Regions from separate parts of the Klebsiella electrica genome, predicted to be linked through region 2. Evidence: predicted binding sites of a transcription regulator. Region 2 holds the regulator's gene; each other region holds the start of a gene.

Region 1 (7,944 bases), 2.1 Mb from region 2:
AATATTTCATCATTTCAACCATTCCTGTTTGCTGTTTCCTCTGGGATAACCGATGAATATCTTTAAGACGCGACTTACCAATATCCATTGCTGTTTATCATAGCTTCCGAACCTGCTTCAATCATTCGATTTAGCATGGGGCTACCCCGCATCTTGCTCAACGCACAACGCTTATCGGACTGCAGCAGTCTCTTGATGTTAGTGGCCTGCAGGCCATGCATCAGCTGATACATGTTAAGTGCCACGGTGCGTTTGCCCTCGCGAATGCGGACTTGCCACGCTATCATGAACGGGGTCTGCCCGCCATGCCCACGTTCCACGCGCTATGTTTATACCCCAACGCACTGTGTGCAATGTCGATGTTGAACGGCTTTTGCCCTGAGGATCCCGCTATGACTCCCTTTTATGAACTTACTGCCACCAGTCTGCGGGGCCAGCCCATCGCCATGGCCGACTACGCGGGCAAGCTGGTTCTGGTGGTGAATACCGCCAGCCACTGTGGCTTCACGCCACAATACGCAGGCCTTGAAGCGCTCTACAAGAAGTACGCCGACCAGGGCCTGGTGATACTGGGTTTCCCCTGCAACCAGTTCGGGAAGCAGGAACCCGGCGATGCCGACGAAATCGCGCAGACCTGTCATATCAACTACGGTGTGAGCTTCCCGATGTTTGAGAAGGTGGCGGTGAACGGGGCCGCAACGCACCCGGTGTTTCGTTACCTGAAAGGCGAATTGCCCGGTGTGCTGGGAGGGTGGATCAAGTGGAACTTTACTAAGTTCCTGATCGGTCGCGACGGCAAACCGCTCCGGCGTTTTGCGCCGATCGCCACCCCGGAGAAAATGGAAGCCGCAATCGTTGCTGCGCTTAAACGCTAAGCGTTTTTGTCAAACAAACCCGTCATTTTTAGAGCACCGCCGGTAAACCGCAGGGCATCAAAAAGGGAGCAAGCAAGGGGACAGGCGTCTGGCAGCATACCGACGCGCCACAGGCTGCGGGTTGGCGTCAGATGCGCAAAAAAAAGCCCCGTAAACGGGGCAAAATGCTCGGGTAGTGCAGTTAATTGTAATACGGTACGCCCAGCTCATCCGATTTGTCGCTACCGGCGGCCATATGATTGAAATCAAATGGCGAGTCGTTATGTTCGGAAGGCATAATCATCGCATCGCGCTGAGTGTGGCGAACCGGGGTAGTGGTTTGCTCCGCATAGCTCTGGCTGGAGACCAGGGCGCCCAGGACAATGGCAGCGGCAGCGAATAGTTTCATGATTTCCTCAATACGTCTTGTTGCAGGCGCTTAACAGCAGTTGTTTAGTGGCATCAGATAGCGGGATTCACCCGGCATATTATTCATGCGATATTTGTGCGGCGGAACGTCGAAGTAGTTTTTAAAGGTTCTCGTCAGCGTCTGTTGCGATTCGAAACCGTATCGCTCTGCCAGGTATAAAATCGGCTCGTTGCTCTGCTTGAGTTTTTGCGCGATTTCCGTCAGCTTGCGGCTGCGGATGTACTGGCCTAAGGAGTGGCCGGTCTCTTTTTTAAACATTCTTTGCAGGTGCCATTTGGAGTAACCAGAACGCTCGGACACTTTTTCCAGCGACAGGGGCGATTCCAGGTTATCTTCAATCCACGACAAAATACTATGGATAGTGATGGCGTCATTATTGCGTCTGGACATCATCTTACCTCTTCTTATTACGGCAGGACTTTTTTGAGTAAATGCTCAAGGTTGACCACTTCATCCGCCGACAGATTTTTTGTTAATTCCTGGTGCAATTTCTGACCCACAACCTGATGACACTGCTCACAAAGGGCCGCTCCGTCTGGCGTTAACTGCACCAGTACGCCGCGTTTGTCATTGGGGTTGGGTAACCGTTCAATCCAGCCTTTACAGACCAGACGGTCGAGCATGCGCGTCATTGCGCCTGGGTCGACCGACAGCACGGTTTTCAGCTCAACGGGGGTAATACATACTTCGCAACGAATGGAACAAAGCACCCGAAACTGGGTGGCAGTAATATCCATCGGTGAGAGATATTCGTTGAGCAGACGATCTTTTTTCTGGTTAACCATCTGGATCAAGCGCCCGAGGGGGATCATTTCGTTAAACAGATCGCTTGTGTTTTTCACAATGGTTGCCCAGGCAAGTAGTTAATTGCTGCTGATATTATTGCCCAGGCAATAATATGTCAACCTGATGAATTAGCTGATGACACGATTTGCTAAAGCGGGTTTCTGACCCGGGCTGAAGCGGCCCGGAGTCCGGACGATAAGGGCTGGAATGGTATTGACGACAAAAGTTATACTTGCGCGGCGAGACTTTAAATAGTGAACGATTAACGGGGCCTTAATTAATTATGATTGAACTCTTTCAGGCGATAGGTCTGGGGCTGGTGGTCATTTTACCGCTGGCGAACCCACTGACGACCGTTGCGTTGTTCCTTGGGCTGGCTGGCAATATGAACAACGAGGAGCGCAATAAACAATCGTTGATGGCCTCGCTGTACGTATTCATTATCCTGATGGTTGCATGGTATGCCGGTCAGGTGGTGATGAGTACCTTCGGTATCTCGATTCCCGGCCTGCGGATTGCCGGTGGCTTGATTGTTGCCTTCATCGGGTTCCGGATGCTCTTCCCGCAGCAGAAATCGCATGACTCGATGGAAGCGAAGATAAAATCCGAAGAGCTGGTCGATGAACCGTCGGCCAATATCGCGTTTGTGCCGCTGGCCATGCCGAGCACCGCCGGGCCAGGGACCATCGCTATGCTTATCAGCACCGCATCGACGGTGAAACATGGCGTCGATTTTTCGCACTGGGTGGTAATGGTCGCGCCGCCGATTATCTTTGCGCTGGTCGGCATTATCCTCTGGGCCTGCCTGCGCAGTTCAGGGGCTATCATGCGGCTGGTCGGGAAAGGGGGAATCGAAGCGATTTCGCGCCTGATGGGCTTTCTGCTGGTCTGCATGGGCGTACAGTTTATTATCAACGGCGTGCTGGAAATTATTACGACCTATCACGCCTGATAACGTCGCCGTCGCGGCGTTTCGGCCCGCGAACAAAAAAGCCTGCCGGTTGTTGCATCGGCAGGCTTTTTTATCGCTTCACCCCGTTCAGGAGTGGTGAGGCTGATGATCGTCCAGCGACACCGGCCAGCGGCGGAATATCATGATTGACCACACCAGCGCCACCAGCGCCGGAATCGCCCCGATGTAGCCGATAGAGTCCATTGAAAGATGGGTACTGACCTGACTACCAACCAGCGCCCCCGCGCCGATACCGATATTAAAGATCCCCGAAAACAGCGACATCGCCACATCGGTGGCATCCGGCGCCAGCGCCAGAACCTTGACCTGCATCCCCAGACCAATAATCATGATTGCGATGCCCCAGAAGAGGCTCAATATGATCAGGTGGTGGGCGTTTTGCGCTGCCGGCAACAGCAGCAGCAGACTGATCAGCAGCAGGCCAATGGCGCTGCTAATCAGCCCGGAAGCATGCTTGTTGCCCAGTTTGCCAAACAGCACGCTGCCGACGATCCCCGCGCCGCCAAGGATCAGCAGCAGCACGGTGGCAAAATTACCGCTCATACCGGCTACCGTTTGTACAAACGGTTCAATATAGCTGTAGGCGGTGTAATGTGCGGTCACCACAATGACGGTCAGCAGATAGATGCTCAGCAGCGCCGGGCGACGGAACAATACCGGCAGGCTTTTCAGCGAACCGGAATGCTCGCTGGGCAGTCCTGGCAACAGCTTAAACAGGCATACCAGCGTCGCCAGCGCGCCCAGGCCGATCGCCAGGAAGGTCATCCGCCAGCCAAAATACTGCCCGATAATACGGCCGACAGGAATGCCGAATACCATCGCCAGAGCGGTGCCGGTTGCAATCAGACTCAGCGCCTGGGCACGTTTGCCCGGCGGCGCCAGACGGATTGCCAATGCCGAGGTTATCGACCAGAAGACCGCGTGCGCAAAGGCGATACCGATGCGGCTGATCACCAGAACGTTAAAGCTCCAGGCAAAGAACGACAGCACATGGCTGGCAATAAACAGAATGAACAGGCCGATCAGCAGACGGCGACGCTCCATCTGGCTGGTCAACAGCATAAACGGCAGCGACATTAACGCGACCACCCACGCATAGATGGTCAGCATCATGCCCACCTGCGCGGTTTCCATGCCGAAGCTGTCGGCAATATCGGACAGCAGACCGACCGGAGCGAATTCAGTCGTATTAAAGATGAAAGCGGCGATCGCAAGCGTGACTACCCGAAGCCACGCGACTCTGCGTGAAACCGTGTTTGTAATCATAGATTCTGCGCTGGTTACTAAAGAGGAAGAAGAGGGCGCGATCTTAAAACGATTGCTGGTGAAAATACAATCGTTTTGTGATCTGGATCTCATTATGTCGCCGGTGGCAGCGAAAAGCTAACGGATTCATTTTTATATAGATCGTGTACATGCTCCGCTTTTATGTCATGTTGAAGAAAAGTAAAAAACAGGAACAGTTGTATGATGCAGGAAATTGATTTTTACCTGGTAGACGCTTTCAGCGATCGCAATTTTGGCGGCAACGCCGCCGCGGTGTGTCCACTCACCGAATGGCTACCGGACGAAACGCTGCTGAGCATGGCGCAGCAGCACAACCAGTCTGAGACCGCCTTTTTTGTGCGCACCGATGAGGGTTATGAGCTGCGCTGGTTCACCACGCAGCATGAGATTAACCTCTGCGGCCACGCCACGCTGGCCTCGGCGCATATTATCTTTGAATATCTCGACCATCCTTACGCCACTATCGTGTTCAGTACCCGTTTTGTCGGGGAGCTGCGGGTGACGCGCAACGGCGACTGGCTGACGTTAGACTTCCCGGCGTGGCAAACCACTCCGGTTAGCGCGCCGCCGCCGGAGCTGCTTGCCGGGCTGGGGCTGGACACCGCGGTAGAGATTCGCGAGGGGCGGGACTATCTGGTGGTCCTCGAAAATCGCCAGCAGGTTGAGGCCGTGCGGCCGAATATGTCGTTGCTTGCGCAGACGGGCAAAATGATCTGCGTCAGCGCCGCCGATGAGCAATATGATTTTGTGAGCCGCTTTTTCTGCCCGGGCGAGGGTGTTTTCGAAGACCCGGTGACCGGCTCGGCGCACAGTATGCTGATCCCCTACTGGGGGGAGAAACTGGCTAAGACGACCATGCAGGCGCGGCAGGTTTCCGCACGCGGCGGCGATCTGCGCTGCCAGTGGCAGGGCGATCGGGTGTTGATTGGCGGGCAGGCGATAACGTACATGACGGGCACCATCACGCTACGTTAAGGAGATACCGTGAAAGAGATCCCCGTGTATCTGGTTTCTGCGTTCAGTGAACGGCCCTTTTCCGGTAACCCGGCGGCGGTCTGTCTGCTGGACGCATGGCTGGCGGATGATGTGTTGCTGAAGATGGCGCAGGAGCATAATCAGTCTGAAACCGCTTTCGTGGTGCGCGAGGGGGAGTCGTTTTCTCTGCGTTGGTTCACGACCCGCAATGAAGTCAATCTGTGCGGTCACGCGACGCTCGCCAGCGCACACGTTATTTTTCATCATCTTGACTTCCCACACGCGGTGATTCATTTCGCGACTGCGTCCGGTCGCCTGACCGTGAGCCGGGAAGGGGACTGGCTGACCCTCGATTTCCCGGCGGGCGCCACGCAAGAAACGACTCCGCCTGCGGCCCTGCTGGCCGGATTAGGCGTTGAGCGGTACGTCAGCGCCCGCCGTGGCCGGGCATGGCTTATCGAGCTGGCCAGCCGCGAAGAGGTTGCCGCCGTGCGTCCGACTATCGAGACCATGATGTCCGGAGAACATAAGGTGACGATTACCGCTCCCGGCGATGGCGAGTATGACTTCGTCAGCCGCTTTTTCTCTCCGGGAGAAGCCGTATGGGAAGATCCGGTCACCGGTTCGGCGCATACCATGCTGATCCCGTTCTGGAGCGCGAAGCTGGGGAAAAGCAAAATGCTGGCCCGCCAGATATCGGCACGCGGCGGCGATATTCGCTGTGAACTGAAGGGCGACCGCGTGCTGATGGCCGGGCAGGCGGTGACCTGGCTGCAGGGGAAAATATTGCTGCGGTTCAATTGATTAGCGCAAGCCGCGGCGGGCGGTATAAGTTAACGCTATGAGTCAGGGGGGATGCGCTACGCTACAGTAGGCGAAAAAAGGAGCTTGCCTATGTACACCATCGCCCCGACAGCCATAAACGATGCGGATCTGACGGCTCTCATTGCCCGTCTGGATGCGTATCAGGAATCCCTCTATCCGGCCGAGAGTAACCACCTGGTTGATTTGAGCCAGCTGGCGGCGGAGTCGGTGATTGTGCTGCTGATCCGCGATGCCCGGCAACGGGCGGTCGGTTGCGGGGCGATTGTGCTCGGCAACGATGGGGTTGGCGAAATGAAACGGGTGTTTATCGATCCGCATCATCGCGGGCAACAGCTTGGCGAACGGCTGCTGGCGGCGCTGGAAACGCAAGCACTGCACCGGGACTGCCATACCGTGCGGCTGGAGACCGGCATCCATCAGCAGGCGGCGATCAGACTGTATACCCGCTGGGGTTATCAGACCCGCAGCGCCTTCGCTCCGTATCAACCCGATCCGCTGAGCCTGTTTATGGAGAAACTGCTCGTTGCCGATCTTCGTTCAGCTGCGCTATAAACGCCTCCAGTTGACGGGTTTTCGCGCCGCGCCGCCAGACCAGCCAGGTCGTCAGCCAGCGCCACTCTTCGGCCAGCGGCCAGGCCGACACCTGATGATGACCGGGCATACTTTCCAGCATACTGCGCGGAATCAGCGCCAGTCCGGCACCGGCAATGACGCAGGCCAGCATCCCGTGATAGGACTCCATTTCATGAATCCGCCCCGGCGTTGCCCGGTCGGCGTGGAACCAGCTTTCAAAATGGCGGCGGTAGGAACAGTTGGCGCGAAAAGCGTAGACATTGCTGCCGTTCACTTCGCTGGCGCGGGTAATCGGCGGGTGGCCGAAGGGTGCCACAATCATCATCTCCTCCGGGAAGACCGGTAGCCCCTCAAGGCCCGGATGGACCAGCGGCCCGTCGACAAAGGCCGCGCTTAAGGTGCCCTCCAGTACGCCATCGATCATCGTCCCGGATGGGCCGGTAGAGAGCGCGAGATGGATTTTTGGATAACGCTGGTTATACAGCGCCAGCGTCGAGGGAATGCGAACCGCGGCGGTACTCTCCAGCGAACCCAGCGAAAACAGCCCCTGCGGCTCATCCCCGGCGACCACCATTCGGGCTTCATCGACCAGCGCGAGGATCTGTTGGCTGTAGCGCAAAAAGCTGTGTCCCGCCGGTGAAAGGCGCAGGCGCTGGTTCTCACGAATAAACAGCTCGACGCCGAGATCGGCCTCCAGCTGGCGAATACGGGTCGTCAGGTTTGACGGCACGCGGTGCACCTTCTGCGCGGCCTGGGTAATGCTGCCGGTGCTGGCGACGGCGTTAAACATCTCAAGCTGGGTCAGGTCCATGGTATTCTTCTTTTGTGAATGAGTTGCTTAATATTATTCATTTTCAATGAAAGGAAGGGTAAGCCAGAATGAGGTCAATTCGCAATCACCATTCGTCATTAACAGAGAGAGCATAACGATGAATTTATCTGCAACTCACGCGGTTTCCGTCAACCCGACCACGGGAGAAAGGGTGTCGTCTCTGCCCTGGGCGAGCGAACAAGAGGTGGATTCGGCGATTGCGCTTGCTGAACAGGGCTATCGTCAGTGGCGCACCGTCAGCCTCGCACAGCGCGCCGACGCCCTGCGTAATATCGGTAACGCCCTGCGCGCCCGTGGCGAAGAGATGGCGCAAATGATCAGTCTTGAGATGGGCAAACCGATTGCTCAGGCTCGCGGCGAAGTGGCGAAATCCGCGAATCTCTGCGACTGGTATGCAGAGCACGGTCCG
Region 2 (7,944 bases):
GGCTCGCAGCGAAAGCGGTGAGATTATGGCGATTCGCCATCGGGAGTGGGATCTCGAAGGGGTACAGTTCCACCCGGAGAGTATTCTCAGCGAGCAGGGGCATCAGCTGCTGGCAAACTTCCTCAATCGGTGATTTATAGTTGCCATTGACTGATTTTTTATGCATATTTTGTGATTAGATTATCACAATAATGACCGCATAACGAAGAAGGATGGCATGACATGGCAACTGAGCAACCGGTAATTACCCGCGCCACATTCGATGAAGTTATTCTGCCGATTTATGCACCGGCAGAATTCATCCCGGTCAAAGGTAAAGGTAGCCGCGTATGGGATCAGCAGGGCAAAGAGTACGTTGATTTCGCGGGCGGGATTGCGGTGACGGCGTTAGGTCATTGTCATCCGGCTCTGGTCGCGGCGCTGCATGAGCAGGGCGAAACCTTGTGGCACACCAGCAATGTCTTTACCAACGAGCCGGCACTGCGTCTGGGTCGCAAGCTGGTGGAGTCCACCTTCGCCGAGCGCGTGGTGTTCATGAACTCCGGCACCGAAGCGAACGAAACGGCGTTCAAGCTGGCGCGCCACTACACCATTACCCGTCACAGCCCGTATAAGACCAAAATCATCGCCTTCCACAATGCCTTCCACGGTCGTTCACTGTTCACGGTATCGGTGGGCGGGCAGGCAAAATATTCTGATGGTTTCGGCCCGAAACCGGCGGACATTATCCATGTGCCGTTTAACGATCTGCATGCGGTTAAAGCGGTAATGGACGATCATACCTGCGCGGTGGTCGTGGAGCCGATTCAGGGAGAAGGCGGCGTGATGGCGGCAACGCCGGAGTTTCTGAAAGGATTACGCGAACTGTGCGATGAGCATCAGGCGCTGCTGGTATTTGATGAAGTTCAGTGTGGGATGGGGCGGACCGGTTCGCTGTTTGCATACATGCACTATGGCGTGACGCCGGATATCCTTACCAGCGCCAAAGCGCTGGGCGGCGGCTTCCCGATCAGCGCCGTATTGACCACCCACGATATTGCCAGCGCATTCCACGCCGGTTCCCACGGTTCGACCTACGGCGGTAACCCGCTGGCCTGCGCCGTGGCCGTGGCGGCATTTGACCTGATTAATACCCCGGAGGTACTGGAGGGGGTGAGCGCGAAGCGCGCGCTGTTTGTACAGCATCTCCAGCAAATTGACGCCCAGTTTGACCTGTTCAGCGATATTCGCGGTATGGGACTGTTGATTGGCGCGGAGCTTAAGCCGCAGCACAAAGGCCGGGCTCGCGATTTTCTTTATGCCGCGGCAGAGGCGGGCGTGATGGTGCTGAATGCCGGGCCGGATGTGATGCGTTTCGTCCCTTCGCTGGTCATTGACGAGAAGGATATTGCCGAAGGCATGGCCCGCTTTGCCCAGGCGGTACAGCAGGTGCTTAGCGCTTAACCGCGCGTAACCAGATGCCGTGATGCGGGCGCTGACGCCATGCCACCGAGGAGATGGTGTGCATGGTGTTCAGATGATCGAGGATCCGCTGCAGATGTTGCTCCATCGTACTTAATGGGCCACGGCTCACTCCCACATCCTGTGACTCCATAATATTCACATCGCCAGCGCTGCCGGGGCCGTCGGTATCCAGCCGCTGCTGGCAACGCTGGAGCGCAATCTCACAAGATTCCAGATAGCGTCGGGCCAGCTCCGGCGTCAGCATCGTATGCTCGCGGGCCAGGGTGGTCATGGCGTTGATATGCTCAACAATAAACTGGCTATGGGTAACCCATAGCTTCATATCGTCAAGATAATGAGTGTTAAACCCGGGTTCCTGCATGGCCTGATTCAGCGAGTTATACAGCGAGTTATGTGCCTGATTGACGCGCATCCGGCGATAGGCCAGCGCCGGGGCCTGATGATCGTCGCTGAGAATCAGCCGGAGCGCTTCCTGATCGGCTTCCAGCGCGTCGTGAGCGTTCTTACGCAGTAGCCCGCTTTGCCATTGCGGCCACAGCCAGACCATGCCGCCAAAGGCGATAAGGCAGCCGATAAGCGTATCGATAAGCCTGGCGACAATATACTGCTCGCCGTTGAGCGTCAGAAGCTGCAGGGTATACACCGCCGTCACGGTAAAGCCAACCATCGCCCAGCCGTAATGTTTGCGAATAATCAGGTAGCTCAGCAGCGTGACGAGCAGCATCGCGGAGAGCGTATAGCCCTCCGGGACGTGAAAGTGCAGCGCCAGGCCGGCGATGGCCAGACCGGCAAGCGTACCTGCCGCCCGATGGACAATACGTACCCGCGTCGCGCCATAGCCGTTCTGGGTCACAAAAAGCACTGTCATCAGGATCCAGTAAGGTTTGGGCAGGTTCAGGGCGCTTCCCATCAGGCTCGCGGCCGTTAACATCACGCAGATACGGGCGGCGTTACGTAACGCCGGCGATTTCAACGAGAGATAGTTCTTTAGCGCGGGCAGTAGCGGCAGACGGCGCTCTTTATCCGCCATCAGGTCGCGAGCATACAGCGGGCGCTGGGTGCGCAGCACCCGGGCTATTCGGCTGAAGTGCCAGGCGCAGAACTGCCCTACCGGGTTGTCGGGATGCTGCCAGGCAATTTTCTCCAGCGCGCCGATTTGCTTATCCATATGAAAGCGTTGCGGATAGCGGTGGTAGAGAATGTCATCGGCCACTACCCGCAGGCGGGCGGCAACGGTTTGCGCGTTCCAGCGGATCACCGCTTCGGCATGGCTGCGCTCCACCAGTTTTTGTACTTCTTCCGGTTGGTGCAGGCTGACGGAGATATGTTCCTGTAAATCCAGCGCCATCTGAAACACCCGCAGCAGGCGCTTTTGGTCGTTGCGCTGGTTTGCCGCCAGCATATGCATCTGCTGGTAGCATTGGGTGATCAGGTCCACTACCTTCTGCTGGCGCGTGAGCAACGGCGGCAGCGAAGTGCCCGGATCGATGTGCTGGGTCAGCAGGCTGTATTTGGCTTCGCAGTAGTTAGCCAGCTCCCGATAGAGCAGGCTCAGCGATTCACGCAGCGGCTGCTCGCGCCATAGCCAAAACCAGAACCAGCTAAACAGGCCGTACCACAGCGTCCCGAGGGCGTAGATCAGCAGCGGCTCCCAGACGGGCATATTGCCAGCGAGGCTCAGGGTGAAGATAGCGGCAATGAGCGAAGCGGGCAGTAGCCTGGCGTGCAGAGAGCTGATCTCCGCCGTTACGCCGAGCAGCAGCGTCAGGCCACTGAGAATCAAGGGCAGCGGGATGTCCTGCTGAAGAAGAAGCTGGACAACCAGACTACAGCCGGCAAATAACGAACCGCCAATAATCAGACGCTTAAAAAAGCGTTTGTGCGGGGTATCCAGACCGGCGACGTTACAGCAGGCGGGTACCAGCGAGAACAACAGACCTTGCTGTAAGTGCCCGAGGAGGAGGCCTGTTGCAACCGGCAAGCACAACACCAGCGTTTGCCGCAGTGCATAGTTGACTTCCGGGTGGTAAATCAGCCTGCGCCACATAGGGGAAACAAAAACGGCGTATTGCGGACGCAACACGCCGTTTTTATCGACTTAACGGGTACCGTATACGACGATAGTTTTACCGTGGGCGGAGATCAGATTCTGATCTTCCAGCATCTTCAGGATACGGCCAACGGTTTCACGGGAACAACCCACGATCTGACCGATTTCCTGGCGGGTAATTTTAATTTGCATACCATCAGGGTGGGTCATCGCATCCGGCTGTTTTGCCAGGTTCAGCAGCGTCTGAGCGATGCGCCCGGTGACGTCGAGGAAGGCAAGGTTACCCACTTTTTCTGAGGTCACCTGCAGACGGCGAGCCATCTGCGATGACAAGCGCATCAGGATATCCGGGTTAACCTGAATGAGCTGACGGAATTTTTTGTAGGAGATTTCGGCCACTTCACATGCGGTTTTCGCACGTACCCAGGCGCTACGCTCCTGGCCTTCTTCAAACAAGCCTAATTCACCGATGAAATCGCCCTGGTTGAGGTAAGAGAGGATCATCTCTTTACCTTCTTCATCCTTGATGAGCACAGCCACAGAGCCTTTGACGATGTAGTACAACGTTTCTGCTTTTTCACCCTGGTGGATCAGCGTGCTTTTAGATGGGTACTTATGAATGTGGCAATGAGACAAGAACCATTCGAGGGTAGGGTCTGTTTGCGGTTTGCCAAGCACCATGCGCGGTTATCCTCTGTTATAAGCTATCTCCGGGTGCCGACACTACACGGCATCCGGGCATGCAATCGTATTGTTTCCCTATGCCTGGGAAACGGGCTGGTGATTTTTCTTCAGCCTGTAATGTGAACTCCTCTGCATACATGCAGTACATCAATGTAATACTGTAGCATCCCGACTGTTTTAGCATAGCTTTTGCCGTATGTCTCCTGGTGTCTCGCTTCAGCATGATGCAGGTCGCCTTCCGTTGCGAGAATTGTTATGTACGCGTAATCTGTCAGGAAAATTGCAACCTTGGAGTTAAATTTTATGCAAGCTCGTGTGAAATGGGTGGAAGGGTTAACCTTCATCGGAGAGTCGGCGTCAGGTCACCAGATTCTGATGGACGGCAACTCCGGAGATAAAGCGCCAAGCCCGATGGAGATGGTGCTGATGGCGGCGGGCGGATGCAGCGCTATTGATGTCGTGTCTATTTTGCAGAAAGGTCGCCACAACGTGACTAACTGTGAAGTCAAGCTGACGTCTGAACGTCGGGAAGAGGCGCCGCGCCTGTTTACCCATATCAATCTGCATTTTATCGTCACCGGCAAAGAGCTGAAAGAGGCGGCCGTTTCCCGTGCGGTGGATCTGTCGGCGGAGAAATACTGCTCGGTGGCGCTGATGCTGCAAAAAGCGGTGAACATCACCCACTCGTTTGAGGTGGTGGAGGCGTAATGCCAGATACCCGGTGGCGCGAGCGTACCGGGTTGACACCGTTTTGTCGCGCCGCCCAATTTAAATCGCTTTGCCTTCCATCAAGCGCTCCACCAGCGGCGTCATGATGAGCTCCATCGCCAGCCCCATTTTCCCGCCCGGCACCACCAGCGTATTGATATGTGAGATAAACGAACCCTGCAGCATCGCCAGCAGCCAGGGAAAATCGATATCCCGCAGGTTGCGGAAGTGGATCACCACAAAGCTTTCATCCAATGACGGGATGCCCTTCGCCGCAAACGGGTTGGAGGTATCGACGGTGGGAACGCGCTGGAAGTTGATATGGGTGCGCGAAAACTGCGGTGTGATGAAATTGATATAGTCTTCCATTGAACGGACCACGGAATCCATCACCGCTTCGCGGGAGTGGCCGCGTTCGCTGGTATCGCGGATGAGCTTCTGAATCCATTCCAGGTTAACGATAGGCACCACGCCGACCAGCAGGTCGACATTCTGCGCAACGTTATACTGCGGCGTGACAACCCCGCCGTGCAGCCCTTCATAAAACAGGACATCGGTCGGTTCCGGTAGCGGTTGCCACGGTGTGAATGTACCCGGCACCTGATTCCACGGCACCGCTTCATCATAGGTGTGCAGATATTTGCGCGACTGGCCGCTACCGTTACGCCCGTACTCAATGAAGGTGTTTTCCAGCAGGCCAAAGTCGTTGGCTTCCGGGCCGAAATAGCTGATGTGTTTGCCCTGATCGCGCGCTTTGCGGATCGCCATGTCCATTTCCGGGCGGGTATAACGATGGAAGCTGTCGCCTTCCACCTCAGCGGCACGCAGGTTTAGCTGGGCAAAAATTTTACGAAAGGCGAGGCTGGTGGTCGTGGTTCCCGCGCCGCTGGAGCCCGTGACGGCAATCACCGGATGTTTGGCAGACATAACAACTCCCAGATTAAAACGATGTGTGGTGCCGCCTTAGCCGTGAAACTGCTTGCGGGGCATGATGTTGACCGTCTCGTGCAGTTCTGACCACACCAGTACGGCTTCTCCGCTTTTCAATTGCTGTTTGACGTCGGCGACTTTATCCGCCAGCGAGCGTTCATGTTCACCATAATCGGTGCCTTCACGCAACACAAAGCTTTCGATCAGGTTATCCAGCGTTTCGGGATCCAGATCGTGCCAGGGAATAATCATTTTTGTGCTCCCAACCAACGGGTTAACCAGTCCGGGATACGCCTTTCCAGCCACATTTCCGGTTTGCGCAGCGTGCCGCCAACGAATCCGACGTGTCCGCCATTTTCTGTCAACTGATACTCGACGTTTGCCGGGAGCTGTTCTTGTGGCGGAATGGAGTGGTGGTCCATAAACGGATCGTCTTTCGCGTGAATGATCAGCGTCGGTTTCGTAATGTCGCTGAGCCGCGGCATGGCGCTGCACTGGCGATAGTAGTCCAGCGCATCGGCAAAACCGTGAATCCTGGCGGTGATCATATCGTCAAACTCGCGGATGCGGCGCATGCCTTTAAGCTGGCGCAGATCGACCGGGAGCGAACCGGGATAGGCTTTCAGCTTACGCGCGGCGTTGGCCTTTAACAGATTGAGCAGATAACGTTGATAAACCCGGGAAAAGCCCTTGTCCATATGATAGCTGCAGGCTTCGAGCATGAACGGGGCTGAGACGATAACCGCGGCATCCAGCGGGACATTATCGCCTTCTTTGGCCAGCAGGCAGCCCAGCATATTGCCGCCCAGCGAATAGCCGACGGCGGCGGTCGGCGCCGTGCCCCATTCGCGTTGTAGCCAGTGCAGGAACCAGCTGCCATCTTCGGTTTCACCCGAGTGATAGATGCGGTTATTGCGGTTGGGTTCGCCGCTACAGCCGCGAAAATGCATCACCACGCCCAGCCATCCGCGCTGCATGGCCGCATGGATAAGACCATGAGCATAGGGGCTGTGCAGGCTGCCTTCCAGCCCGTGGAACACGACCAGTCGCGGTTTGTGTTGCGCCCCGGCGGGGTCTTCGCTCCACGCCAGATCGACAAAATCACCGTCCGGGAGTTCAAGGCGCTGCCAGTGCGGCGTGAATCCCAGCTTACGGCGAATCAGGCGCGGCAGCATGGTCTGCAGATGACGATTGCCCACGCCGCGCATAGGGTGGAACTCGCGCGAGTCGTCTTCGGGGGGCGTCATTTCTGTGGGGGTGATTTCTACCATAGCACCAGAGCAGTTAATCATCTTATAAAACAGTATACCGCGCATGAAGTACGCAGGTTATCCAATATGTGGTCTTGCGGCCCGTGCTATAGGTTACACGAAATTGCCGCCGGATGATGAGTGCTTGCGGGATAAGGAGGGTCCGCAGCCCGGGAAGGCGATAAGGGGACACAGCCACCGCCCGGCGCAAATGGCTGTGAGACTGGCTCAAAACATGCTGTTGCCGCTGGCGGTTTTTTCCGGAACCGTCTGAATAACATCCCAGTGTTCAACGATCTTGTTCTGCGCATCGAGGCGGAAAATATCGATAATCGCCCGGGTGAGGCCCGGCTCGCGGCCGGTGGACGCAACGTGCAGAACGACATAGTCGCCGTCGACAATCACGCGTTTAATCTCGCTGTGAGAGTCGGGGAATTTGTCTTTCAGAAAGGCGATGAATTGACGAAAGCCTTCGGGCCCATCCTTCGCGCCAGGATTATGCTGGATATACTCCTTTCCGAGGTAGATTTTTGCGGCATCAAAGTCTTTATCGTTCAGCGCTTTATTATAAAAAGCGATGACGTTTTCTTTGTTCTTTAATTCGCTCGCGGTGTAGGCGGCAAAGGCGGAGTGGGTCAGGGCGCAAAGCAGTGAGAGGGAGATAAGCGTGTTTTTTACCATGGCAATGCCTCTTCGCAGATGAGTGTTACGGTTTTTAGCCGGGGGCAGATAACGGCGCATTCCCATAACCCGGCGCCGCTGCGTTTATGCCCCCTGCTTTAGCATAACCGGCTCTAGCCTTCCTGCAGCATCTGCTCCAGCTGCTCTTGTGCTTCCAGCCAGGCCATTTCACACTCT
Region 3 (7,944 bases), 1.2 Mb from region 2:
CTGGCGGTCGTTAAACACCGGGCGCTGGATATTGAATGCCAGCCATTGGGTATCCTGCGCCGAGGTGTTCGGGTACTCATCCTTGACGATATAGCCGTGGGTAAAATTGCGTCCGACATAGCGGGTCGACCAGTTTTTGGCTATTGTCTCTGCCCGGCGGTCGACGGCACCAGCCTTAAAGGCTTCAAAGGCGACATTATCATCGAGGTAGTAGTCGTAGCGCAGGGTGTCGAAATTCCAGCGTCCGCGGTTTACCGGCAGGTCGGCTGCCCAGTAGTCTTTCACTCGCGAGTAGATGATGTACTGGCCCATCCGCCAGTCGGTAATCCGATAGGGGCCGCTGGCCAGCGGCGGAGTGGAGAGCGGGTCGCTGAGCTTATGGTTACGCCAGAAGGCCTCCGGCATCACCGGCAGGGAGAGCAGGCTCAGCATATTTTCCTTGCCGGGCTGCGCCAGCGTAATGCGCACGGTGCGCGGCGCAACGGCCTCAACGCGGGTCCCCTTGTAGAACAGGCGGAACTGTGGCACCCCTTCGGTCATAAATTTGTGGAAGGTGAAGGCGACATCGCTGGCGGTAATCGGGCTGCCATCATGAAAGCGGGCGTGCGGATTGAGGGTTATCTCCATCCATGAGAAATCATCGGCGTAGCGCGTGTGCTCGGCAATGAGCGGATAATAGCTGCCCGGTTCATCATCGGACGTGGTGAACAGCGTGTCATACAGTGCCTCGGTGCGCACGCCCGGGTTGCCGCGCAGCGCATAGCGGTTGAAGTTGTCGAAGGTGCCAATGGTGGCGTTAACGATAGTTCCCCCCTTCGGGGCCCTGGGATTGGCATAATCGAAATGGTCAAAGCCGACGGCGTATTTCGGTTCGCCAATGATGGCAAAAGTGCTGCCCTCTTTTATGGTTTGCGCCTGACTATTCAGGCTGAACAGGGTCAGTAATATCAGGCAGACTCGCGCAAACATAGCCAGATTAATATCCTCTGTGAGCGGGCATCATCAAGAGCGGTTACCGGGCGGCAAAATATTTTGCCGGTTTGTCATGGGCCGCGATCAGCTCTTCCAGCGGCAGCGGACGGCTCAGCCAATAGCCCTGCAGGAAGTTTACGCCATGTTTGCGTAACCACTCCGCCTGCTCCGGCGTTTCGACCCCTTCCGCAACGGTCATGAGCTGCAGGCGGCGGCTCAGTGTCAGTACCGCATCCAGCACCGGTGAGGTGACGGTCTCGGTCCCGATAGCCTGTACAAAGCCGCGATCGATTTTCAGATAGTCAAATTTATAACGCTCAAGGTAGATAAGCGCACTATGTCCGGTACCAAAATCGTCAATCGCGATCTCAAATCCCTGCTCATGCAGCCAGTCAAAGATGGCCAGCGACTTGTTTTTATCGATCATCGCACGTTCGGTAATTTCAAGAACCACATTGAAGTGGTTGGCTGGCAGGGAGGCCGCGAACTGCTGAAGGTCGGCCTGAAATTGGTCGGCGTGCAGATGGGCCGGTGAGATATTCAGCCCCAGCTTGCAGCCGACGGGCAGAATTTTTTGCAAGGCCGGCGCGTCATGGGCGATCAGCGCGAATAAATGATGGGTGAGTGGCACAATCATTTGCTGCGTTTCAGCCAGGTTAATAAACACGTCGGGCGGGATTTCCCCGGCGACCGGATGGCGCCAGCGCATCAGCACTTCAATACCGCTAATGCGCAGGGTATCCGCTTTGACTACCGGCTGATAGACAACGTAGAACTGATTGTTTTTAATCCCCAGCAGAATGGCTTTACGCGGATCGGATTTCAGCGACAGCACATAGTAACTCACCAGTCCAGCCAGCAGGCCGCAGACCACGCCGAGCAGCAGCGAAAATTGTGTATTTTCCGATAGCCAGCTGTTGGCATAGAGATAAACCTTCAGCGGCAGCCCTTTGATTTGTACCTGGCGAATGGGCTCTGCGGCCAGGTTCTGCGGGTCAATAATGCTGTTGGTCAGGGTGGAGAGGGCGGTATCGTTGACAACCAGCACGATGCTGCTGAAATCGTTCTGACGGGCGGAGTAAAGAATATAGGGTGTCAGGTTGGTATTGATTGAGACGAAAACGCCATCCTCGCTGCTGCCCGGATTGCGTACCCACATCGCCAGAGCGGCGTTCTTCGGCATCATCGGCGTCCCTGGCAGGAGCCGCATATCGACCGCCTTACGGGGATCGATATGCGGGATAAGCTGTACCAGAGGCGTGTCCATGGCGCCGGTGGCGGAGGAGCAAAAGACGACACCGTCTTTCACCAGCAAAAACGCGCGCACGTTTGGGCTAAAGGCCGCCCGTGCGGTCAGTCCTGAGGCAATGTTTTCACACTTCTGGCCGACCAGTGGCTGCAGGCCGGTCATGGTTTTCTCGAGCTGGCTAAAGTATTCGGTCAGGTAGACGTTGACGTTGTCGATGATACTGTCAAAACGTTCAGACCGGCTATGGTAAATCACCATAACCTGAATGCTACCGGCCAGCAGAGCGACGATAACCCCGATGAGTATGCTGGTCAGCCAGATATTACGCCGGGGTGACAGGTGACGGGTAGGCATAGGCTATATAGTCGATCCGTATTAATGAGTTGCGCCAATGGGTTGACAGGAAACGTTTTCTCTATCGCCACTAAAAGGGATAGCCTATATTGCGGCATTCATAGGTAAACAGGCAAAAAAAAACACCGCCGTAGCAGTGTTTTTTTGTTCTGGCCGTCAGCCAAGGGATAACTGACGTCAGAAAGGATTACGAGCGGCTCAGAACTCGTCGCGCTTCGTTATAGCGCTTATTCCAGTACGGCTCGTTCATGCTGGAGATGGTCACACCGCTGCTGGTGGAAGCATGGACGAACTGATCGTTGCCGATATAGATGCCGACATGGCGACCGGTGGAACCCGCCCGGAACAGAACTAAATCACCGGTGCGCAGTTGAGAGCGTGAAATAGACCTGCCGGAATCCTGCTGCTCAGAAGTGGAGCGCGGCAGTTCCAGACCAAATTGTTCGCGGAAAGTACGCTGCACAAAGGCGGAGCAATCAATGCCTTTGCGGGTGCTGCCGCCGAGGCGGTAACGCACGCCTTTCCAGCTGGCATACTGGTCCATCAAACGGGACTTAACGTCCAGATTGTTGACCATCTTTTCAAATTCATCCTGAGAGGCTTGCAGTGATGATAAATCGCCACTACCCACAGCATGCGTCTCAGAATGCATATTCCTTGCGGTACTACTTGTCGAACTACAGGCAGAGAGCAAAACTGCCACTGCTATCGCGGGCACAACCCGCAAGATATATCTCAAAATCGGCTGAGATTTGACCATGTTGTTTGTTTTCCCTTGTTGTCCTTAACGACAATGTCGTTATAAAAAATGCCAAACGTGCTAGAGCCTAAATACCTGCCAGCAATGAGACAATTCCTTAAACCTAAATTTGTGGGATACCGCACAAATTTATTTTTGAGCCGGATTGACGTTACTGGAAAGGCAAAACGAGATTGAGAGTACCCTATCAAACGTGGGATGGCGAGCGGTTTCGCGAGATTTCTTATAAGAAATTGTGCATCTAAAAGTGAATCATCGGGAAAGCACAAAATAGCAGCAATGGCGGGTAAGAAATATGCAATTCATTCATTTGTAAGACGATTAATGTGACGGGAAGATGACGCGGATGCTAAAAAAAATGGACAAATAAAAAAGGGACCGAGAACGATCCCTTATGGATGTAGTTAATAATATGTAAGGAGAATATTAATTTTTACCCGCACCGCCCGGAAGCGAACGGTTAAACCAGGCGATCAAGATGTCGCTTAACGGCGTCATCAGCACCCAGGGGATGCCGATAAGTACGGCGGTCAATGAGCCGACGGCTATATCAGTAAACCAGTGGGCGCCAATCATGACCCGCGGAAAAGCGAAAACCACAAAAATAATCAGCGCAATAGCAAATGCCCGGCGGCCAAAATAGCGCCACATGAAGGTGGCGAAGATGAGCAGCATCATGCCGTGATCGCCGGGGAAACTGTCTTTCGACGCATCCTTGGTCGGGAAGGCGACCACGTCGCTTACTTTAACAATCTCACTGAACGCGAGCGACGGGCTGGCGCGTTTAACCGGCATCAGATGCTGCGCCAGCTGATTAATGACCACCGCGAAGAGCAGCATCACCAGGCCGATAATGACGATCCGACGGCGACCGGCGCTTTGCTCTTTCAACCAGAAGCTCAGCATCAGGCCACCCATCGCCAGCAAAGAGCAGGCGTCAAAAGCCCGGTTATTGATGATAGCCAGCAGCCAGGCATAGGCCTGACTCTTTCCCACTCCCTGGTTAAAGAAGTGGAAAATGGCGGCGTCCAGCGACAGCCAGAAACCATGATTCGCGGGCAAAAACCACGAAAAAAAGAGGACAAAACCTGCCGCGTTAAGCAGCAGGATCAGAGGAATTCGGTTTTTAATCATAACAGTTGCAAGTGGTGTAAGACGGCGGGAAACATACCCACCTTAATTTAAACGAAGTTTCAACAAAGAGGCTTGTAAGGCATTCCAGTCCGCCTCGGATTCGGTAATCAGCTCAATGCGGCTGTCCGGCGGCGCAACGTTTTGGGTTTCAATATGCTGATCCCGTCCCTGACGGTTGATGCGGACCAGACCTTCCGCAATACGCATCACCCCCTTGACGCGGGCAACCGGCGCCAGACGCGCCCACTCAAGCAGGCCAATCGTATCAAACGTCGTATCGGCATCAAAAATCCAACCGCAGGCATGGTAGCCCTGACCGCTGTTGAGGCTCCGGCGCCAGCGCTGATGAGCGGGCAGACTGAGGGCGGCCAGACCCTTTTTCTGCCCGTGGCTGTGCGCATGTGCGGCACTTTCCGGCAGTGGAGCCAGGTTCAGACGCGGTAAATCCAGCAGCGCCGGGTCGATGTTGCCGTGGGTTGCGCGAATATGAAGACGTTCGCCCGCGTGTTCCTGCCACCAGGCGTCAAAGGCCTGTTCGCTTTCCGCCGTCATCCGGTCCGCTTTATTGCTGATAATGACGTCGGCCGCCGCCAGCTGATCGCGGAAGTTGTCGTTCGCCATCACTTTACTGTCCAGCAGCAGGCGGGGATCCAGCACGCACAGGGTGGCGCGAAGATCGATCCACGGCTCATAGACGGCGGCGGTCAGAATATCGAGAATTTGTTTGGGATGGCCAAGCCCGGTAGGCTCAATCAGCAGACGATCCGGTTTCCCCTGGCGCAGCAGGGTATTCAACCCAACCTGCATCGGCAGGCCGTTGACGCAGCACATGCAGCCGCCGGGAATTTCTTTGAGTAGCGCGCCGCTATCGGCCAGTAAAGCGCCGTCGATACCCACTTCGCCAAACTCATTAACCAGCACGGCCCATTTTTCATCTGCAGGCTTGTGGGCCAGCAGATGAAGAATCGAGGTCGTTTTACCGCTGCCGAGAAACCCCGTGATCAAGTTTGTTTTGGTCACATTTTCTCCAGGATACAAATGTAATGTTGTAACAGTTGGTCCTATCCTGACGAAAAAAAGGGGAAAAGAGAAGGGTTACGGCGGACAGAAAAGAATTCTGTCCGCTAAAGAGCAGTAATTGTTAAATCCCGGGCACGTTGGCAATGGCCTGGCGGGCACCGACGGCAGAAAGCTGATGCCAGGCGGCGGTGATGTTCTCCACAAACAGCGCATTGCGCGGCAGATCGCGGCCAAAGATTTCTTCCAGTGAAAGCAGGGCGCTGACGCGTTCCTCGTTGCGGCTGCCGGCGACCAGAGCCTGAATTTTGTCGCTCAGCGGGTCGCAAATATCAATCGCCTGACCGGCATCATCTCTACCGCTGACGTAGCGCATCCAGCCCGCCACGCCGAGCGCCAGCAGCGGCCAACGGCTACCGCGTTGCAGGTGAATGCGAATACCGTCAAGCATACGCTGCGGAAGCTTCTGACTGCCGTCCATCGCTATTTGCCAGGTGCGGTGCTTTAGCGCTGGATTACTAAAGCGCGCGATCAGGCTGTCGGCATAGTGCGTCAGATTGACGCCTTCGATAGCGAGCGTCGGGGCCTGTTCGTCGAGCATCAACCGGCGAGCGGCGCTGCGCAGCACCTCATCCTGCATGCAGTCGCTGATATACGTATTACCGGCAAGGTAGCCGAGCCAGGCAAGGAAAGAGTGGCTGCCGTTGAGCATCCGCAACTTCATCTGCTCCCACGGCAGCACGTTATCGGTCATCTGGGCGCCGGCGGTTTCCCATGCCGGGCGGCCCGCCACGAAGTTATCCTCAATGACCCACTGAATAAATGGCTCACAGCTGATAGCGCAAGGATCTTCCACGCCGAGTGCGGCGCTGATTTCAGCCAGCGACTCATCGGTGGCGGCGGGCACGATACGGTCAACCATGGTGCCGGGAAAACTGACGTGTTCAGCAATCCACTGCGCCAGTTCGGGGGCGCGTTTTTCCGCCATGCCCAGAACCGCATTTTTGACCACGTGACCGTTATCAGGAATATTATCGCAGGAGAGAACCGTAAACGGCGGCAGGCCTCGTTCGCGGCGGCGGGAGAGGGCTTCAACCAGAATCCCCGGCACCGATTGCGGCAGCGCGGGATTTTGCAGATCGTGAATAATGCGCGGTTGCGTCAGGTCCAGCATGCCGCTGGCGGGATCGATGCAGTAGCCTTTCTCCGTAATCGTCAGCGAGACAATGGCCACCTGCGGCTCGCAGAATTTTTCAATGATCGCGGGCAGAGAGTCCAGCTTTGCATTCAGGCATTCGTGAACGGCGCCCACGACAATCGGCTGGTTACCCTGTGCGCCTTTTTCCAGCACGGTGAACAGGTGGTCCTGCTGACGGAGCTGGCTCATCAGCCGATCGCCGCTGAACAGGCTAATTTCACAGATCCCCCAGTCTCCGCCGCTGGCGTTCAGCACCCGATCGGTGAGCAGGGCCTGATGAGCGCGATGAAACGCCCCGAAGCCAAAGTGCACAATGCGCGAGCGCAACTGGCTGCGATCGTACTGAGGAAGCTGCACGCTTTCTGGCAGCGTAGCGGTAGCAATAGTAGTCATTCTTTACACACCTGATTAACCAATGATTAACAATGGCAGTGTAAAGTTATATGACAACAAATTAAATTGGTGAGCCGTATTTATACGCTTAGTGTGAGCTGGATCAATCAATTCAGCGGGATAAATTGATCCCTGGCGAGAAGCCTGTATGGTAGTCATCATTGATGTTAGCAATATTGGTATAACAACTTTGAGAGGGCATAGCGATGGAACAAACCTGGCGTTGGTATGGACCGAACGATCCGGTGTCGCTTGATGATGTACGGCAGGCTGGCGCGACGGGTGTGGTCACTGCGCTGCACCATATTCCTAACGGTCAAGTCTGGCCGGTTGACGAAATTAAACAGCGCCAGGCGCTGCTGGCGGAAAAAGGGTTGACCTGGTCGGTCGTGGAAAGCATCCCGGTACACGAAGAGATCAAGACCCAGAGCGGGCAGTGCGCGACCTGGATTGCCAACTACCAGCAGAGCATTCGCAACCTGGCGGCCTGCGGGATTGATACCGTCTGCTATAACTTCATGCCGATTCTCGACTGGACGCGTACCGACCTTGAGTACCAGTTGCCGGACGGTTCGAAAGCCTTGCGTTTTGACCACATCGCGTTTGCCGCTTTTGAGTTGCATATCCTGAAGCGCTCTGGTGCCGAGGCGGATTACAGTGAAGAGGAGCAGCGCCAGGCTCAGGCCTGCTTTGCGGCGATGAGCGAAGCGGACATTGACAAGCTGACCCGCAACATTATTGCCGGTTTACCGGGCGCAGAAGAGGGCTATACCCTCGAACAGTTCCGCGCGCGGCTGGCGGAATATGACCAGATCGATAAAGCGCAGCTGCGTGAGAACATGGCCGTCTTCCTGCGCGCTATCGTAC
Region 4 (7,944 bases), 910 kb from region 2:
CGTTACGGATAAGCGAACGCAGCTGCTGACGATCGGCGTCGGGCCACAGGTTTAACACTTCCGGTACCGCATCATCGCCTTCTTCAATCAGGCGGTCGCGAATCATTTCCAGCTTATGGAACAGCGCAACCTGCTGGTTGTGGCGGTTCTTCAGCTTGTCCAGCGCCTGGCGAATCGGATCGACATCGCGGCTGCGCAGCATTTTACCAATCAGCTGCATCTGGCGGCGGCGACCCTCTTTCTTGATACGCTGGGCCAGTTCAATGGCGTCGCGCAGGTCGCTATCGAGCGGGATTTTATCCAGCGCGTTTTTTCCCAGCTCAACCATTTCAGCGCCAAGACGCTTCAGTTCTTCCGCGTCACGTTTAATTTCACTTTTACTGACCCAGATAATTTCATCGTCTTCATCTTCAACGTCATCACCGGGCACGTCGTCGAGCCAGTCATCGGGCTGCTTAGTCATCTCAGGCTCCTTAAAAAAAGAGGCTAATGTTACCAGTTAAGGCGCGCACTGAAAAACGGTTCTCTGTTAGACTTCACTTAACACCTTCCTACATTATGGCATTAGCGATGAAAGTCATCTCTCAAGTTGCACAACAGCGCAAGACGCTGGAAGAGGCCGTGACCACGGCGCTGGAACTGGCGGCAGGCAAATCAGACGGTGCGGAAGTTTCCGTCAGCAAAACCACCGGCATCAGCGTCAGCACCCGCTACGGCGAGGTGGAGAACGTAGAATTTAATAGCGATGGTGCGTTAGGCATCACCGTTTATCATCAGAACCGCAAGGGAAGCGCCTCCTCAACCGATCTGAGCCCGCAGGCAATTGCCCGCACGGTGCAGGCGGCGCTGGATATTGCCCGCTATACCTCCCCGGACCCGTTTGCCGGCGTGGCGGATAAAGAGCTGCTGGCCTTTGACGCCCCGGATCTTGACCTGTTCCATCCGGCGGAAGTGACCCCGGATCAGGCGATCGAGCTGGCCGCTCGCGCGGAACAGGTCGCCCTGCAGGCGGATAAACGCATTACGAATACCGAAGGCGGCAGCTTCAATAGCCACTACGGCATTAAAGTGTTCGGCAACAGCCACGGCATGTTGCAAAGCTACTGCTCAACCCGCCATTCGCTCTCCAGCTGCGTTATCGCGGAAGAGAACGGCGATATGGAGCGCGATTACGCTTACACCATTGGCCGCGCGCTCGAGGATTTGCATACCCCGGAGTGGGTCGGCGACGAATGTGCCCGCCGCACCCTGTCTCGCCTGGCGCCGCGTAAACTTGCGACAATGAAAGCACCGGTTATCTTTGCCAACGAAGTGGCCACCGGGCTGTTTGGGCACCTGGTCGGCGCTATCGCCGGCGGCGCGGTCTATCGCAAATCGACGTTCCTGCTCGACTCCCTCGGCCAGCAGATTCTGCCGGAGTGGCTGACGATTGAAGAGCATCCGCATCTGCTGAAAGGGCTGGCCTCGACACCGTTCGACAGCGAAGGCGTGCGCACGCAACGTCGCGACATTATTAAAGACGGCGTGCTGACGCAGTGGCTGCTGACCAACTACTCGGCGCGCAAGCTGGGGATGAAGAGCACCGGGCATGCGGGCGGCATTCATAACTGGCGGATTAACGGCCGCGGCCTGAGTTTTGAAAAGTTGCTTAAAGAGATGGGCACCGGACTTGTCGTCACCGAATTGATGGGCCAGGGTGTCAGTGGCGTGACCGGCGATTATTCGCGCGGCGCTTCTGGCTTCTGGGTTGAGAATGGCGAGATTCAGTATCCGGTAAGCGAAATCACCATCGCAGGAAATCTGAAAGATATGTGGCGTAATATTGTCACTGTGGGTGACGATATCGAGCTGCGCAGCAACATTCAGTGCGGTTCCGTACTGCTGCCTGAGATGAAAATCGCCGGACAGTAATTGCGGATTATCCCCACTATTCAAGATGCAGTTTGCAGAATAACCTGTACAGAAGGGCGCTCCTTGCAGCGCCCGTTTGCTTAAATAATAAAAAAGGATGTGAGCAATGCGTAAAAAACTGTTAGCAATGCTGGCTGTCTCCGCCCTGACTATGGGGTCTGTTTCGGCGTTCGCCGCTGAGCTGGGCGAAGATATGGATACCATCGCGAAAAACCTGCAGGTGGTGCAGAAAACCTCCGATGCCGGCGAACTGAAAGCGGCATTGACGAAGATGCGCGGTGCCGCCGTGGATGCGCAGAAAGCGACCCCGGAGAAGCTGGAAGGCAAAGCGGCGGACAGTGCGGAAATGAAAGACTATCGTCACGGTCTGGATATTCTGATTGGTCAGATTGACGGTGCGCTGAAGCTGGCGGAAGAAGGTAAAGTGAAAGAGGCGCAGGCTGCCGCTGAAGGGTTCAAAGCGACCCGTAACACCTACCATCAGAAATACCGCTAATGCCTGTTGCAGGAGGCTGCTGTCGAGGCCTCCTGCACATCCCCCCACGATAAAACCCTGCTGGCATCACACTTTTTCCTTTTTCTTTTCCGCTTCTTCAGGCAACGGCAACCGCCAGCGCCATGATTTCTTGTGATGCTCATCACGCGATTTCGCCCAAAACATCCTCTTCTCGTCAGTTTCACGCCGATTATGTGCAATGGATCACGCAAGCCGTCCGCCTTTCCACTTCGAAGTGGAAAACAACTCGCTACAAACTCCTCCGTCCCGGCGCTAGTTTTATCCTCAGAGACATCAACGGGGTAACACTAGTGAATAACGGAGCGGTAATAAACGACGTAGGGGAACAGGCAAAGCAAACCGAGCTGCTGGCTGAGAAGATGCTGCCGCGGGTTTATGCGCTGTTAAGCCGTCGCAATATCATCCCCAACGCCGTCCAGCAGCAGATGCTGACCTCCCACGTGCGGGCGATGGCCCACCGGTCGATTAGCGGCGAGCCGCTGCCGGAAGTGGATGCCAGCCTGTTTGAAGAAATTTCAGAAGATTCAATGATGCTTGCCCGCGAAGTGGTCGCGGAATTCGGCAACCTGCCAGAAGAAGAGTCCTGGCTGCTGTCGGTCCACTTCGAAGTAGCAAAAGACAACCTGTAAGGAGCAATAAAATGGAACAGATTACTGTGGTTATTGGCGACCGCCTGGGTAAAGGGCAAAAAGTGGCCGCTGGCGCGGAAAAAGCCGGTGCTCGTGCGGTTGTTGTACCGGGGGTTGCCGCCGATATGAAGCTGGGCGACATGATGAAAGCAGAAAACGCCACCTTCGGCATCTCCTTCTGCGGCAGCGGCGGCGCAGGCGCCATCACCGCGCAGAACAAGCACGGCTACAAGGCAAAATATGGCATGCGCTCCGTTGATGAAGGCGTGACCGCTATCAACGAAGGCTACAACGTTCTGGGTTTCGGCTTTATGGATAAAGAAGATCTGGGCGAGCGCCTGGTGGAAGCCTGGAAAAAGAAATACGGCGCGTAAGCATGAAAGAACAATTCACCACCACGGTGAGCGTGAAGGGGAAAGGCGAAAGCAAAGCACGGGCCTTCGCCGACGCCCTGAACCATGTACAGGCAGCGGTGATGAAAACCTCATCGCATATCTTACTGCGTATTGAGCCACAGGATGTGAAGGTTGTTCGTGCGCATGAAGCGACGCGTAAAGAAGCGTTTCTGTTCTTCTTTTTACGTCGTGAACGACGGACCTACAGCGTGGAGCTGGATGTCACCGTCAACGTGACGGCCATTGATGTCGAGAAAGTGGATTTCGTCACGCAAACCTGAATTTCATCATAGGGTTAAACTATGTTCCTGATAATTTTAATAAAATCGCTCATTATCGGCGGCCTGGTCGGCGTCGGAGTGGGCGCCGGAGCGGCACGCATGTTTCATGCGCCTACCACTCAGGGGATGGGGGCGTTTCGTACCCTGGGCGAGCTGAATTCCTGCGAAGGCGATCCGGCTTCCCACTTCTCCTTTGGTCTGGGATTCTTCTTTAACGCCTGGGCCTCTTCCGTTGCAGCGGGCTCATTCACTCAGGACGTCGATCACCGCATTATCCCGAACTGGGGCGCCGCGGCATTGATGTTGAAAAACCGTAACGTCGGCGAAACGCTGCACGATCCGAAGAAAATGGCGATTGCCTGCGGCATCATCGGCATGCTGGTGGTCGCCTTCTTAAACCTGACCGCCTCTTCCGTACCGGAAGCGCTGCAGGTCACCGCGGTTAAGGTGCTGGTCCCGGCGGCTAACCTGCTGGTTAACACCGTGATGCCGGTAATCTTCTGGCTGGCGGCCATCGATGCCGGTAAAAAATCGGGCTTCTGGGCCACCATTTTCGGCGGCGCAGCGCAGCTTATCATGGGCAACGCCGTACCGGGCCTGGTGCTGGGGATCTTGATCGGTAAAGGCGTAGAAGAGAGCGGCTGGAACCGCGTCACCAAAGTGATGATGTCGGCCATTGTCGCGCTGTTTGTCCTGAGCGCCTTCTTCCGCGGCTTCGACATTAAGACACTGCAATCCTTCCATCTGACTGTGCCGAACTGGTTGGATCTGATCCACAACTCGCTCAGCGGCAAATAACAGGAGCCTCGACATGGAACAGAATAAAGGTTTTTGGTATGCCGACTGGTCGTTTCCGATCTTTGTTGGTCTGCTCTCCTCCGGCGTTTTCGCCGGGACCCACATGTATTACCTCTACGGTATCGGCGCGTTTAACGAAGTGGCTTTCGTGGCCATGCTGAAAGCGGGCATTGATACCGGCGCTTATGGCGCGGTGGCCGCGTTTGGCGCCAGCTTCCTCTTCGCCCGTATTATCGAAGGCTCGCTGGTCGGGATCCTCGATATCGGCGGCGCCATTCAGACCGGCGTGGGTCTTGGCGTTCCGGCGCTGCTGCTCGGGGCTGGCGTTGTCTTTCCGGTGGCGAACTTTGCCGCCTCGCTGGCGACCGGTCTCGCGCTGGGCCTGGCGATTGGCTACATCATCATTCTGGCGCGTAAGTTCACCATCAATCAGAGCGACTCCACCTACGGCGCCGATGTGATGATGGGGGCCGGTAACGCCTCAGGCCGCTTCCTCGGGCCGTTGATTATCCTCAGCGCCATGACCGCCTCGATTCCTATCGGTATCGGTTCTTTGGTCGGCGCGCTGCTGTTTTACATCTGGCAGAAGCCTATCACTGGCGGTGCCATCCTCGGCGCCATGATTTTAGGTTCACTATTCCCGGTAGCGCTGTGACACCAACGGGCGCGTATGCGCCCGCCTTAACAGGAGATACCTATGTTTGATCTACTCCTGCGCCGTGCGCGCCTCGTCGACGATACCCTGACCGATATCGCCATCCACGACGGAAAAATTGCCGCGCTGGGCGAGATTAGCGCGTCAGCGCGTAAAACCGTTGATCTGCACGGCAATTATTATGTCAGCGCCGGCTGGATTGATTCCCACGTTCACTGCTACCCGAAGTCGCCAATTTATCATGACCAGCCGGACAGCGTCGGTATCGCCACCGGTGTCACCACCGTTATCGATGCCGGGAGCACCGGCGCGGACGATGTCGATGACTTTTATCAGCTGACCCGCCAGGCCACCACCGAAGTGTATGCGCTGCTCAATATCTCCCGCGTCGGGCTGATTGCCCAGAACGAGCTGGCCAATATGGCCCATATTGACGCGGATGCGGTGAAGCAGGCGGTCACACGCCTCCCGGACTTTATCGTCGGCCTGAAGGCGCGCATGAGCAGCAGCGTTGTCGGCGAGAACGGGATTACGCCGCTGGATCGAGCGAAAGCCATCCAGCGGGAAAACGGCTTTCTGCCGCTGATGGTGCATATCGGCAACAACCCGCCGAATCTCGACGACATCGCCGGGCGGCTCAGCGCAGGCGACATCATTACCCACTGCTATAACGGCAAACCGAACCGCATCCTGACGCCGGAAGGCGAGCTGCGCAGCGCGATTACCCGCGCCCTGCAGCGCGGCGTGCGGCTTGATGTCGGCCACGGTACCGCCAGCTTCAGCTTTGACGTGGCCCGACGGGCCATTGCGATGGGCATTCTGCCGCACAGCATCAGTTCCGATATTTACTGCCGCAACCGCATTGACGGCCCGGTTCGCTCGCTGGCGCTGGTGATGTCGAAGTTTCTCGCCATCGGCATGACGCTGCCGCAGGTCATTGACTGTGTCACCGTGAACGCCGCCGGTGGGCTGCGCCTGAAGAGCAAAGGGCAGCTGGCCGTGGGCTATGATGCCGATTTAACGCTGTTTAGCGTGCAGCATGCGCCGACGGTGCTGGTCGACGCGGAAAAAGAGAGCCTGCAGGCTGACAAAATTCTGGTGCCGCTTGCCGCGATTCGCGCAGGCAAGGGCTATCTGACCGAACAAGGGAGCGCGGAAAATGCCTTCGATTTTTGAAAAATACCATCTCAAGCAAGTCATCAATACCTCCGGTCGCATGACGGCGTTAGGCGTCTCCACCCCGCGCCCGGAAGTGGTGGAGGCGGTGATGAGCGGCATGAATCACTACTTCGAAATGAAAGACCTGGTGAACAAAACCGGGGAATACATTGCCCGGCTGCTGGATGTGGAAGGGGCGACCGTCGTCTCCTGCGCCTCGGCGGGGATTGCGCAGTCGGTGGCGGCGGTGCTGGTGAAAGACAGCAACTGGCTGCTGGAAAACCTACATGTCACGCCGGTTGAGAACAACGAAATCGTGCTGCCGAAAGGCCACAACGTCAATTTCGGCGCGCCGGTGGGTACGATGGTCGCGCTGGGCGGCGGCAAGCTGGTGGAGGCGGGCTACGCCAACGAATGTTCCGCTGACCAGCTGGCGGCAGCGATTACCCCGCGTACGGCGGCGATTCTGTATATCAAATCTCACCACTGCGTGCAGAAAAGCATGCTCAGCGTAGAGCAAGCGGTGGTTGTGGCGCGTAAACATAATCTGCCGCTGATCGTCGATGCGGCGGCAGAAGAAGACCTGCAATGCTACTACCGCGCCGGTGCTGATCTGGTGATTTACAGCGGCGCGAAAGCGATTGAAGGGCCGACCAGCGGTCTGGTGGTGGGCAAAACTCAGTACGTTGAGTGGGTGAAACGCCAGTCGGCAGGCATTGGCCGGGCGATGAAGGTGGGTAAAGAGGGGATCCTCGGCCTGACCTGCGCGATTGAACATTATTTGCTGGCGCGCAAAGAGAGCGGCGATGAGATGGTCGCCAAAATGACGCCGTTCCTTAACCAGCTGAATACGCTTAATGGCGTCACTGCCCGCGTGGTCTGGGATAGCGCCGGCCGTGATATCGCCCGTAGCGAAATCAAATTTGATGAAGCCGTGACCGGTATCGCCACCGGCGAACTGGTGGACGCGCTGAAACAGGGCGAATACGCCATCTACTTCCGCGGCTATAAGGCCAACGAAGGGATTATTGAAGCCGATGTCCGCAGCGTGAACGCGCAGCAGCTGGAGATTGTCTCTCGTCGCATCGCCGAGGTTCTGAACAAGGAGAAAAACGCATGAAACTGACCCCCAACTTTTATCGCGACCGGGTATGCCTGAACGTCCTGGCGGGCAGCAAAGACAACGCCCGTGAGATCTACGAGGCGGCGGAAGGTCACGTCCTGGTCGGCGTGCTCTCCAAAAACTATCCGGACGTGGCGAGCGCGGTGGCGGATATGCGTGAATACGCGCAGCTGATTGATAACGCACTCTCGGTAGGACTGGGAGCGGGCGATCCGAACCAGTCGGCCATGGTCAGCGAAATCTCGCGTCAGGTACAGCCGCAGCACGTTAATCAGGTGTTCACCGGCGTCGGCGCCAGCCGCGCGCTGCTCGGGCAGAACCAGACCGTGGTCAACGGCCTGGTGTCGCCGACCGGCACGCCGGGTAGGGTTAAGATCTCAACCGGCCCACTGAGCAGCGGCGCGCCGGACGGGATTGTACCGCTGGAAACCGCCATCGCCCTGCTGAAGGACATGGGCGGCAGCTCCATCAAATACT

The links. Region 2 encodes CRP, which controls carbon source genes, mostly activating them, when cyclic AMP is high. Its sites were predicted from a motif close to ATGTGANNNNNNTCACAT; they were not measured.
Region 1: a site for CRP is predicted at 4,385-4,402, ahead of Electrica_RS12160 (sugar transporter). Genes of this name have one in related genera too.
Region 3: a site for CRP is predicted at 7,169-7,186, ahead of Electrica_RS07625 (mannitol dehydrogenase family protein). Genes of this name have one in related genera too.
Region 4: a site for CRP is predicted at 2,538-2,555, ahead of Electrica_RS22745 (glycine dehydrogenase). Genes of this name have one in related genera too.

The regions. Positions count from the first base shown of each region.
Region 1 is NZ_CP041247.1:2,537,942-2,545,885, forward strand. It holds gene Electrica_RS12130 (hypothetical protein) at 1-13, opposite strand, end outside; gene Electrica_RS12135 (glutathione peroxidase) at 393-875, shown strand; gene marB (multiple antibiotic resistance protein MarB) at 1,057-1,263, opposite strand; gene marA (MDR efflux pump AcrAB transcriptional activator MarA) at 1,294-1,674, opposite strand; gene marR (multiple antibiotic resistance transcriptional regulator MarR) at 1,692-2,126, opposite strand; gene Electrica_RS12155 (MarC family NAAT transporter) at 2,354-3,022, shown strand; gene Electrica_RS12160 (sugar transporter) at 3,110-4,309, opposite strand; gene Electrica_RS12165 (PhzF family phenazine biosynthesis protein) at 4,514-5,305, shown strand; gene Electrica_RS12170 (PhzF family phenazine biosynthesis protein) at 5,315-6,109, shown strand; gene Electrica_RS12175 (GNAT family N-acetyltransferase) at 6,200-6,682, shown strand; gene ptrR (putrescine utilization regulator PtrR) at 6,636-7,514, opposite strand; gene sad (succinate-semialdehyde dehydrogenase) at 7,633-7,944, shown strand, end outside.
Region 2 is NZ_CP041247.1:397,840-405,783, forward strand. It holds gene pabA (aminodeoxychorismate synthase component 2) at 1-133, shown strand, start outside; gene argD (bifunctional acetylornithine/succinyldiaminopimelate transaminase) at 223-1,443, shown strand; gene Electrica_RS01795 (YccS/YhfK family putative transporter) at 1,433-3,511, opposite strand; gene crp (cAMP-activated global transcriptional regulator CRP) at 3,563-4,195, opposite strand; gene Electrica_RS01805 (OsmC family protein) at 4,502-4,906, shown strand; gene Electrica_RS01810 (phosphoribulokinase) at 4,967-5,833, opposite strand; gene Electrica_RS01815 (YheU family protein) at 5,870-6,088, opposite strand; gene Electrica_RS01820 (hydrolase) at 6,085-7,044, opposite strand; gene Electrica_RS01825 (nuclear transport factor 2 family protein) at 7,315-7,767, opposite strand; gene Electrica_RS01830 (ABC transporter ATP-binding protein) at 7,881-7,944, opposite strand, start outside.
Region 3 is NZ_CP041247.1:1,579,152-1,587,095, forward strand. It holds gene Electrica_RS07595 (extracellular solute-binding protein) at 1-969, opposite strand, end outside; gene Electrica_RS07600 (cyclic di-GMP phosphodiesterase) at 1,013-2,575, opposite strand; gene mepS (bifunctional murein DD-endopeptidase/murein LD-carboxypeptidase) at 2,763-3,335, opposite strand; gene Electrica_RS07615 (phosphatase PAP2 family protein) at 3,762-4,469, opposite strand; gene Electrica_RS07620 (CobW family GTP-binding protein) at 4,512-5,489, opposite strand; gene Electrica_RS07625 (mannitol dehydrogenase family protein) at 5,611-7,077, opposite strand; gene uxuA (mannonate dehydratase) at 7,284-7,944, shown strand, end outside.
Region 4 is NZ_CP041247.1:4,757,296-4,765,239, reverse strand. It holds gene yjgA (ribosome biogenesis factor YjgA) at 1-463, opposite strand, end outside; gene pmbA (metalloprotease PmbA) at 559-1,911, shown strand; gene cybC (cytochrome b562) at 2,018-2,407, shown strand; gene Electrica_RS22745 (glycine dehydrogenase) at 2,719-3,057, shown strand; gene Electrica_RS22740 (SFCGS family glycine-rich protein) at 3,069-3,431, shown strand; gene Electrica_RS22735 (DUF4312 family protein) at 3,434-3,733, shown strand; gene Electrica_RS22730 (DUF4311 domain-containing protein) at 3,755-4,531, shown strand; gene Electrica_RS22725 (DUF4310 family protein) at 4,545-5,186, shown strand; gene Electrica_RS22720 (amidohydrolase/deacetylase family metallohydrolase) at 5,229-6,362, shown strand; gene Electrica_RS22715 (DgaE family pyridoxal phosphate-dependent ammonia lyase) at 6,346-7,464, shown strand; gene dagF (2-dehydro-3-deoxy-phosphogluconate aldolase) at 7,461-7,944, shown strand, end outside.